3 regions of the Pseudoflavonifractor sp. HNCC25GI2 genome follow, and region 2 is predicted to be linked to each of the others. Evidence: riboswitches for the same ligand, from Rfam matches in the RefSeq annotation. Region 2 holds a riboswitch; each other region holds the start of a gene.

Region 1 (3,273 bases), on a different contig from region 2:
CATTCCCGTTGGCAATGATGGTGTATCCTTCGGCATCCAGTGCGGCATTATTTTCTCTTCCGCCGTCCAAACCGTTGTTGTCGTTGTCGCTGACGTTAAAGGTATAGTCTCCCTTGCCTGTATTGCGCAGGGTGATATATCCGTAGCTGAAACCATCGCCTTCGCCGTCATCTGTGGAACTTCCGTTGCCAGTCACAGTCACATTGGTATTCTCAAAAACGAATGTAGGGGTGTTGCCGCCCAAATACGAAGCCGGTGCGCCCATAAATCCATTCAGGCCATTGTTATTCATCGTCAGGCTGCTGTCGATAAATTCAAATACAGCGTTCGAGTTGCCATCTGCATTTGCCCAGATTCCGGCTCCGCCGCCGCTGCCCTGAACGTTGTTGCTGAAGGTAACGTCGCTGTTTGTGGCGATAAACTTGCTGCCAGCAGTTCCTCCACCAGCATACAGACCACAGCCTTTAGTATTCCCGCTGGCAGAAAGGACTGCATCGTTCAGGGTAAAATTACCGCCCTCCCAATTAATCAAATAGTTGTGAGCTGCGCCGGTAATATTCACAGTCAAAGAGTTCAGCGTTGCCGTATTGACTGTGGTTTCAGAAGTCTCCTTAATGTCCAGGATATCGCTGCCGGTGTAGCCCTCCAGAGTTGCATTTTTCAGGGTGATACCGCCGTTGATAACAGCATTCCCTTCCACATAAAGGGTAACATTTTCTGCCTTAAAGCCCTTTTCATATGTGCCGCTCTTCAGTAACGCCGGAACATTAGCCTCAGCCGCAGCCTTCAGCACAGTATTCGGATCCGGCGTTTCCGGCGTAATGATATACTGCTCTTCAATGTCAACCTTTGGTTTTTCTTCCACCGTCACCGTAATGGAAAGGGGATCGCCGCTATAGGAATACCTCTCGCCCAGCGTAGCGATAAAGGTGTAGTCTCCGGCCGTCCGGCCATCATAGTGATCGCAGGACCAGGTAACAGGAACCTCTACGGTTTCGGGCTCATTGGAGTCTCCCAGCACGATAGTATCCGACTCACCGCCGGGCACCGCAGCCAGCATGACAGTAGTGGGAACTCCATCTTCACCGCCCTCCACAGGCTGCTCGGGCGTCTCAGGCTGCTCAGGAACCTCAGGCTGCTCAGGAACCTCAGGTTGCTCGGGCGTCTCAGGCTGCTCAGGAACCTCAGGCTGCTCGGGAACCTCAGGCTGCTCGGGAACCTCAGGCTGCTCGGGAACCTCAGGCTGCTCAGTCACCTCAGATGCCTCAGACTGATCGGGATCCACTGGATCAACCGGCGGATCGACAGGCTCCGCCGCCTCAACCGTACCCGTCAGAGTCCCGGGAAGCTTCTCCAGAACATCCCCCAGCTCCGTACCATAAGCCACAGAGATGTTCTTGTCCTTCTCAGGAATTGTGACCGACGACAGCTTAACCGCATCCGAAGAACCGCCCTCTTCTGCGAACACTCCCGCCGTGAGCATGCTCATGGTCATACTGGCCACCAGCAGCAACGCGAACACTTTTTGCAGTCTTCTTCTCATTGCCATTTTTCGTTCTCCTTTCCTTTGTCTGAAGATCGAATACATGGCGGCTGGGCTGGCCTGGCGGCAGCTCTTACTCCATCCTCCCGATGAGCTCGCTCCGCTTTAGCCCCCTGGCTTTGCGTCCCGCCGTTTCCAGCGGTTTGCCCCTGCATCTATTCCTGCGGAATTCCTCCGCATTTTGTTCGGAGAGGCTTGCTTTGTTGAAAACAAAGCAAAAAGCCAATATTGGCTTTTCCCGGAGGCGGTTCCGGGTCACCCTTTTTTGGCCCATATTCTCTCCTCTGGACGCAAAAGATTCCTATCCTGCGTTCAGGGTTTCATTATAGCACCTTTGAGTTACAAAAGGGGTTACAAATTTTATTTTCTTGTTCAATTTCTTAAAAATTTTTCAGCATTTTTGCCATTTTCTGTATATTTTACGCATTTTTTACGCAAAAACAGACCACACCCCGGTAAACGCCGGGGTGTGGTCTTAATGATATGGTTTTACCGCTTCTGCGGAGCAATTACTCCTCGTCCCGCTTCTTGCGGCCCAGCAGAGTGACGCCGGCCAGTCCGGTACCGGACAGGGCGCTCAGCGCCAGCCACAGGGCAGAGATATCGCCAGTCTCAGGCACCTCTGCTCCGGGCACATCGGGGTCTTCGATGTCCACACCGGGGTCAGTGCCAGGCTCGGTTCCATCCCCACCGTCAGGATTCTCAGGCGTCTCGCCGCCGGGAACCTCGGGGTCAGTGATGTCCGTGTCCTCGGCCACATACCAGACGTTGATCACCTTGTTGCCGTTCATCGTGCCGGTGAGCGGATCACCGGTAGTTCTGTCGTAGGTATAGCCCTCGATGGCAATGGCGTCGTAAGCGGTCACATCATAGCGCAGGCCCTCACGGATGCGCTCGCTGTGGTTGGAGGCAATGCTGTTTCCATCCTCATCCAGATAGTTGACCGTGACGTTGTAATAGTCGTAGCTGCTGCCGCCGCCACCGGAAGAAGAACGCTCCCGGGTAAGAACAGGTGTAGCGACTGCATTCACGTTGTCAGCACCCAGCGCCACAACAGCGTCTCCCTCATTGGTATCAAAGGATCCATAGGGGTAGCTGTCGTTCACCTGATTGAGCATCAGGTCGTAGTTCATGGTGTGGGTCAGGTAGGGCACGCCAGTGATGGTCCAGGTAATCGTGGTGTTTCCATCCGCGTCCTCGCCGACCTGGTAGGTGCCGGCCGAAACGGTAATGCTGCTCTCATCCAGCGTAAAGGCAGGGTCAATGGTATCCACCAAGGTATAAATGTTATAAGACGCGCCGATTGCATTGTTGATGGCATCACTGAACTCCTGAGTATCGCTGGCCAAGAAGAACAAACCGTCGCTACAAAGCCGCTTCATAGCGTTGATACAGTCGGCCTCTTCGCTGGCCGGAACCGACTGCATAACACCAAAGATCTTGGTCCCGTGGCCAAATTGCTGAATACTCTTGATTCTATCGGCATATTCTTCAATTTCCGGCAAAATCTTCTCCATGTTACTGGAGTTCGCTGCAAAGTTTCGGTTGGGTTTTCCGTCGGAGATAAAGATTACCGCGGCCTCCCGAGAAGTATCCTCACGGTTGGCAATCAGGCTATAGGCGGCATCCAGGGCAATGGCGTAATTCGTAGATCCATAGGGCTGATACGCCATAACAAAATTCTCCGCCATGTCATAGTCCTGAGTGAAATTCTGCGTATGCAAGTACTC
Region 2 (3,273 bases):
ACGGCCAGTGACTTGTTTTCCCTTTGATTCTAGATTTTAAAAGGTAAGGAGAGATCGCCATATGGCGGAACTAATTGACTATTTGACCCGTGCCGTACAGGACGGAGCTTCTGATCTGTTTCTGGTGGCCGGCGGCGTGGTAAGTGAAAAGCTGGACGGCCGCATCCGTTCCATTGCCGAAGAAAAGCTTCTTCCTCCCGAAACCCGCCGCCTCATCTCCGACCTTTACCGTATGGCCCAGCGCCCCATGGAAACCTATCTGCAGCGGGGAGATGACGACTTCTCCTTTGCCGTGCCTGGCCTTGCCCGGTTCCGGGTCAACGCCTACTTCCAGCGCGGCTCTCTGGCAGCCGTGGTCCGGGTGGTGGCCTTTGACATCCCCGACTGGCAAACCCTGCGAATCCCCGAGGAGGTTATGAAGCTGGCCGACGTCTCCCACGGCATGGTGCTGGTCACCGGCACAGCCGGCAGCGGCAAGTCCACCACCCAGGCCTGCATCATTGACCGAATCAATCGTACCCGGGAATGCCACATCATTACGCTGGAGGACCCCATCGAGTTCCTCCACCGGGACCAGAAGAGCATCATCAGCCAGCGAGAGATTGCCATTGATACTGCGGACTACCTATCAGCTTTGCGGGCCTGCCTGCGCCAGGCCCCGGACGTCATCCTTCTGGGCGAAATGCGGGATGCGGAAACCATCCGCACCGCCATGACCGCCGCTGAGACGGGCCATATGGTGATGGCTACCCTGCACACCAAGGGGACCGCCAACACCATCGACCGCGTCATCGACTCCTTCCCCAGCACCCAGCAGGCCCAGGTGCGGGTCCAGCTGTCCATGGTGCTCCGTACCGTGGTGTCCCAGCAGCTGCTGCCCGACAAAAACGGCGGTCTGGTGCCCGCCTATGAGATCATGCACATGAACGCCGCCATCCGCAGCCTCATCCGGGACGGAAAAACCCATCAGATCGACAACGCCCTGAATGCGGGAAGCAACGAGGGCATGATTTCCATGGACCAGTCCATTCTGGCCCTGTACCGTGCTGGACACATTTCTCTGGAAACGGCGCTGGATTACTCCGACAACCCCGACCAGCTGCGTCGGCGGCTGGGGGCTTGAACCAGGCTTTGTTTCTGGCTATCCATTCCGCTTTCTCAAGAACCGGGAGGCCATTTTTATGGCCTCCCGGCTCTTTTATGAAGACACGCTGTTTTTTGCTTTTTTCGTCAAAAATCTCCTTTAGTTTTTGTGCATTATTTTTTTCTATCCTGAAGCAAAAGTGCAGGGATGTAACCAGTCTTGTAACCGGAGTATGCTATACTGCATTACGTAAGATGTGGTAAAAGGGGGTGAACTCTGGATGCAGAGCAGGTTATGCGGAAATGAGTACAGGACCACGATTGTCTGCGTTGACAGTTACGAAAACTCCGTACCCAAAGGACGCTTTTATAATCCCTACCTCCCGGAGGGAACGAGTTTTTCCAGCCTGACCCAATTTTTAAAGTCTATGGAGGACACGCTGGATCACATGCAGCTTCCTCAGTCCTTTACTGCGGTCCGTGCGTTTGCTTCGCCGCCGGAGCAGAAAACCGGAGGCCCTCCCTCCCCCGAAGTTCAGGAGGGCAGGCTGGCCACCTTCGCGGTGCGGATCCTCTTCCGCCAGAATGCCAGTTGGCAAGGCTCCGTTGCCTGGCTGGAGGGAGATCTGGAACAGAGCTTCCGCAGCGCGCTGGAGTTAATCCTGCTGATGGACAGCGCAATCACCGGAACCGAGCAACCCTCGAAGAAACGGACGTCCGTTTCTTCCGCCTAGCCTGGGCTAGGCACAGCACTTCCCTGTACGGTGCGGAGCGCGCACCGAAGAAATCACTGAAACAAGGCAAACCGGCGGAAACGCCGGGACGCAAAGCCAGGGGGCTAAAGCGGAAACGCCATGCCAGCCCGGCCGCCAGGATTTCGATCTTCCGAATACATAATGTTGAAAGGAGAACGAAAGAATGGTTAGAAAAATGAAGAAGTCGCTGTCTCTATTTATGGCAGCAGTCCTGCTGTTCAGCCTGCTGCCCGTCAGCGCGCTGGCCAGTGAAATGGGCTCTCAGAAGGACGAGATTATAGAGCTCAATATCCCTGTTGGGGACGAGAGCCTCGAACCTGTCAAGGACGAAGAGCCTGTTAAGGACGAAGAGCCTGTCAAGGACGAGGAGCCTGTCAAGGACGAGGAGCCTGTCAAGGCCGAGGAGCCCGTCAAGGACGAGGAGCCCGTCAAGGACGAGGAGCCCGTCAAGGACGAGGAGCCCGTCAAGGACGAGGAGCCCGTCAAGGACGAGGAGCCCATCGAGAGCGAGGAGTTCACTGAGGACAGCATTCAGGCTGAGGCCGAGGACGGCGCAGTCATCACTGTGTCCGGCCTGCTGCCTGAGGGCGCGAAGGTCACCGCCGAGCCGGTAAAGCTGACTCTGGACGATCTGAATGTCCTAATCGCCTATGATATCACCATCTATGACGGCGAGGGCAATGTGTGGCAGCCCGAGGAGCATGGACAGTCGGTCACCGTGGACATCCAGAGCCCTGTGCTTGAAGCGGTGGAGGAAGTGGAGATCTACCACATGGAGGACGCCGATGCTGAGCCCGAGTTTGTGGAGACCATCACTGCCGACAGCGATGTAGCCACCTTCTCCGCCGAAAGTTTCTCCATCTATGTTATAACGGTCAGCCAGAATGGTCACCAAATTGGACATCTGACTATTACAGACGGACAAAGTTTCTCCATTCAGGGTCACAGCGGCGACTTTAATGAGCACCGCTGGACCGTGATCAACGGGAAAAACGTGATTCAAATTTCTGGGAATTCTGAGCGCCGTACCGTGCAGCTGAAGGCTATTAGCAGCGGCACTGCTACTGTGAAGCACAACTACTACGATTGGTTCTGGGGTTGGTTGACTGAATATTACACCGTTCAGGTTCAGGCACAGCAGTTGGAGCCCACAGACACTACGGTTCCTGTTAAGTTCTATGTGCTGGATCCGACCAGAGGTGCGCCCGCCGACGGTGCGGACCAGGGCGCAAAAAACTACTTCCCCAATGCGGAGTTCGGCACCTATAATGTCTATGACGGCATACCCGGAACTATGGGCGATGAGGCTTGGAACCTCCTCCGCGGTGAGGATGGACGACTGACCGTCGGTGATGAGTACACCAATCCCAATGGCACTGCCCTCGGCTTGGAGAAAACCTGGTTTGCGCTGAATAACGAAAACAAAGCTTTGAAG
Region 3 (3,273 bases), on a different contig from region 2:
GCCCTCATCACCGTGCTGCAGTACGGCGCCCAGGCGGCCAGCGTCACCTACTCCAGCGTGGACGCCAACTTTGCCGACCTGCTCCAGGGCATGATCCTCTTCGCGGTGCTGGCGGCAGACTTCTTTACCCGCTTTAAACTGGCGCGCAGCGCCCACTCCGGGGAGGTGGCAAAATGAACGATACCAGCGCGGCCAGCATTCTGGTCCTGTTTCTGTTCAACATCATTGTCTATAACATCCCCCTGCTCTACGGCACGGTGGGCGAGATTATCACCGAGAAGGCGGGCAGCCTGAACCTGGGCGTGGAGGGCACCATGGCCGTGGGCGCCATGTTCGGCTACCTGGCCGGAGCCTGGACGGACAACATCCTGGTGGGCCTTGTGGTGTCCTTCCTCACCGCCGCCCTGTGCGGACTGCTGTTCGCCGTCCTCACTGTCTCCCTTCAGGCCAACCAGAACGTCACGGGCCTCACCATCACCACCTTCGGCGTGGGCCTCTACTTCTTCATCGGCAAGGGCGTGGGCCAGAACTGGCCCACCATGCAGCAGGCCCCCGGCCTGTCCGCCGCCTTCGGAGAAATCCACATTCCGGTGCTCTCCGACCTGCCGGTGGTGGGCAAGGTGTTCTTCTCCCACAACCCCCTGGTCTACCTGGGCCTGGCCATCGCGGTGCTGGCCTGGTGGTACCTGTCCTGCACCCGCATGGGCCTGAAGCTGCGGGCCGTGGGCGAGAACCCCGGCGCCGCCGACTCGGTGGGCGTCAACATCCTGCTCTATAAGTACCTGAACCTGATGCTGGGCTCGGGCATTATGGGCCTGGGCGGCTTCTACATGGCCCTCAACATGAGCGGCTCCTTCGAGGGATCCAACTGCTGGGTCAACGGCTACGGCTGGATTGCCATCGCCCTGGTTATCTTCGCCAACTGGAACCCCCTGTACGCCATCCTGGGCACCGTGGTCTTCGGCTTCTTCAACACCCTCCAGGTGTATGCCGGAACCCTGGCCTCGGCCTTCCCCGACGGGCTGGGCTGGCTCAACGCCGTTCCGCCCCACCTCTTCAAGGCCCTGCCCTTTATCATCACCGCCATCGTGCTGGTGGTTTCCTCCATCCGCAGCAAAGAGGGCAGCGGCCAGCCCGCCGCCCTGGGCCTCAACTACTTCCGGGAGGAGCGGTAAGCTCCGCCGGACCGCATCCTTCGCCGTCCCCCGTCCGGGGGACGGCTTTTTTTATACCTTCTGCAGGCGTCGGATCCCTGATGGGAAGTGCGACAAAAAATTTTTAAAAGAATGAAAGAGAAAATTCAAGATGTAACCGCTTTTGTAACCGAGGGGTGCTATAATAAGGCTACAAAACGCAATATGGGCGATCATTTTGCGTGTGTGAGAGGGAAAACCGGAGAAAAGCCAATATTGGCTTTTGCTTTGTTGAAAACAAAGCAAGGGAACTCTCAAAACAGCATGCGGAGGAATTCCGCAGAATAGATGCAGGGGCAAACCGTCTGAAAGGGCGGGACGCAAAGCCAGGGAGCTAAAGCGGAGCCGGGCAGAGGGACGAGCAGGCCGTCCCAATCCCGAGCCGCCAGGCCGGCCCAGCTGCCATGTATTCGATCTTCAGATTTTAGAAAGGAGAACGAAAAATGGCGACAAGAAAACGACTGCAAAAACTGTTTGCGCTGCTGTTGGTGCTCAGCATGACCATGGGTATGCTGAATATCACGGCCTTTGCGGCAGGAGGGGATGGGGAAGATCATTCCCACAACGCAATTATCTGCGAGACCTGCGGGGGCGATCACGAGGTTGAGGTGACTGTGCCCTGCTCCGCCTGCGGCGGGACCGGAAACGTGGACGGCTCCGCTGAGGAAACCTGCGGGAGCTGTAACGGTACGGGTGAGCGCCAAGAGGCTCAGGAGTGTGTGGACTGTATTGATGGTTATACCTCCTGTATCGGTGAGTTTGCGGGTGAGGTGACCACGGCCGCTACTTGCGTAGCTGCTGGTGTTATGACTTATACCTGTGAAACCTGCCAAGCCAGCTACACGGAGGAAATTCCTGTGGATGCTGCCGCCCATCAGTGGGGCGAACCTGTGGCCCTGGAGGGGAAGGTGCCCACCTGTGTCGACGATGGAGAGGGCACCCGCACCTGTGTTCTTTGTGAGGTACAGGAAAATGTAGTGATGCCCGCCACTGGCCAGCACACTTATGGCGATGATCTGAAGTGCACTGTCTGTGGTGCTGTCAAGCCCGGCGAGGAACCGGAGGAAATGACGCAGGAAAGCCTCCAAAAGGCTATTGACGAAGTTGAGACCGGCGGTACCGTTACCTTGACGGGCAATGTGACCCTGACCAGCACCATCAACATCAGTAAGAGCTTGGTGCTGGACCTGAATGGCTTTAGCCTGGAGGGTAGTGTTGAACGTTTGCTGATCATCAATAGCCAGGACGGCGCTTCGATGGACGTGACTGTTAAAGGGGGCACCTTGGACGGAAGCAAAGGCACCGATCTGGTCGATCATAATACCTACGGCGGTGCTATTTACTGCACTGCCGGCAAGAGCAGCATTCTAAGGCTCATTGATTGTGTCTTTGTAAATAATGCTGCGGGTATCGGCAGTGCTCTGTGGACGAATGGCTCTCTCTATATGGAGGGGTGCATCCTTAAAAATAATATAGGCGTCTCTACTGGCACCAACTACGGATCTGCTGTGGCAGTAAAGGGTCCCACCACCACTGAGGGTGCCGATGCGCCCAAAATCCCCTTTGTCACCATTACTGGTTGTACCTTTGAGGCCAACGGTTGGGATACCGCCAGTACGCTGGGAGGCGCTGTGTACCTGTTGGGGGTGGATACCGCCGTGGTGAGTGATAGTTCCTTTACTGCCAACCAGGGTGGTACCGGCGGTGCTGTATATTGCAGCAATAGTAATTCTTTCTCCGTTACCGACTCGGAGTTTAACGGCAATACCAGCGTCGCTGGTACCGGCGGCGGTGCAGTATATGTGGATAATACCAAGAATCTGAACTTTGACGGCTGCACCTTTACCGATAACACTGCTATCTCTATGGGCGGTGCCATTTGTTCTGGCCTCCAGAACAACTTGACTGTCTCTGACTGCACCTTTACCGGAAATAACACTAACAGCAACGGCGGCGCGATTTCTCACCAAAGCGGCCCGGCTGCCATCTCCGACAGTATCTTCTCTGGCAATACCGCCGGCATTATGGGCGGCGCGATCCTGGTGGCTGATACCTTTGCTAAGAGTACTACCTTGATGCT

Evidence for each region. A riboswitch is a leader RNA that binds a small molecule or an ion and turns the genes downstream of it on or off. The one in region 2 is predicted to bind cyclic di-GMP.
Region 1: it holds a riboswitch for cyclic di-GMP, as region 2 does, so the genes downstream of both, AC3YUO_RS10855 (VWA domain-containing protein) here and AC3YUO_RS09130 (Spy0128 family protein) in region 2, are expected to answer to the same signal.
Region 3: it holds a riboswitch for cyclic di-GMP, as region 2 does, so the genes downstream of both, AC3YUO_RS10865 (LPXTG cell wall anchor domain-containing protein) here and AC3YUO_RS09130 (Spy0128 family protein) in region 2, are expected to answer to the same signal.

Annotation. Positions count from the first base shown of each region.
Region 1 is NZ_JBYUOW010000009.1:37,644-40,916, forward strand. It holds gene AC3YUO_RS10855 (VWA domain-containing protein) at 1-1,549, opposite strand, end outside; cyclic di-GMP riboswitch class I at 1,586-1,701, opposite strand; gene AC3YUO_RS10860 (leucine-rich repeat protein) at 2,053-3,273, opposite strand, start outside.
Region 2 is NZ_JBYUOW010000006.1:6,762-10,034, reverse strand. It holds gene AC3YUO_RS09145 (hypothetical protein) at 1-11, shown strand, start outside; gene AC3YUO_RS09140 (type IV pilus twitching motility protein PilT) at 62-1,123, shown strand; gene AC3YUO_RS09135 (hypothetical protein) at 1,512-1,817, shown strand; cyclic di-GMP riboswitch class I at 1,873-1,957, shown strand; gene AC3YUO_RS09130 (Spy0128 family protein) at 2,038-3,273, shown strand, end outside.
Region 3 is NZ_JBYUOW010000009.1:44,891-48,163, reverse strand. It holds gene AC3YUO_RS10880 (ABC transporter permease) at 1-177, shown strand, start outside; gene AC3YUO_RS10875 (ABC transporter permease) at 174-1,175, shown strand; gene AC3YUO_RS10870 (hypothetical protein) at 1,287-1,481, shown strand; cyclic di-GMP riboswitch class I at 1,479-1,600, shown strand; gene AC3YUO_RS10865 (LPXTG cell wall anchor domain-containing protein) at 1,637-3,273, shown strand, end outside.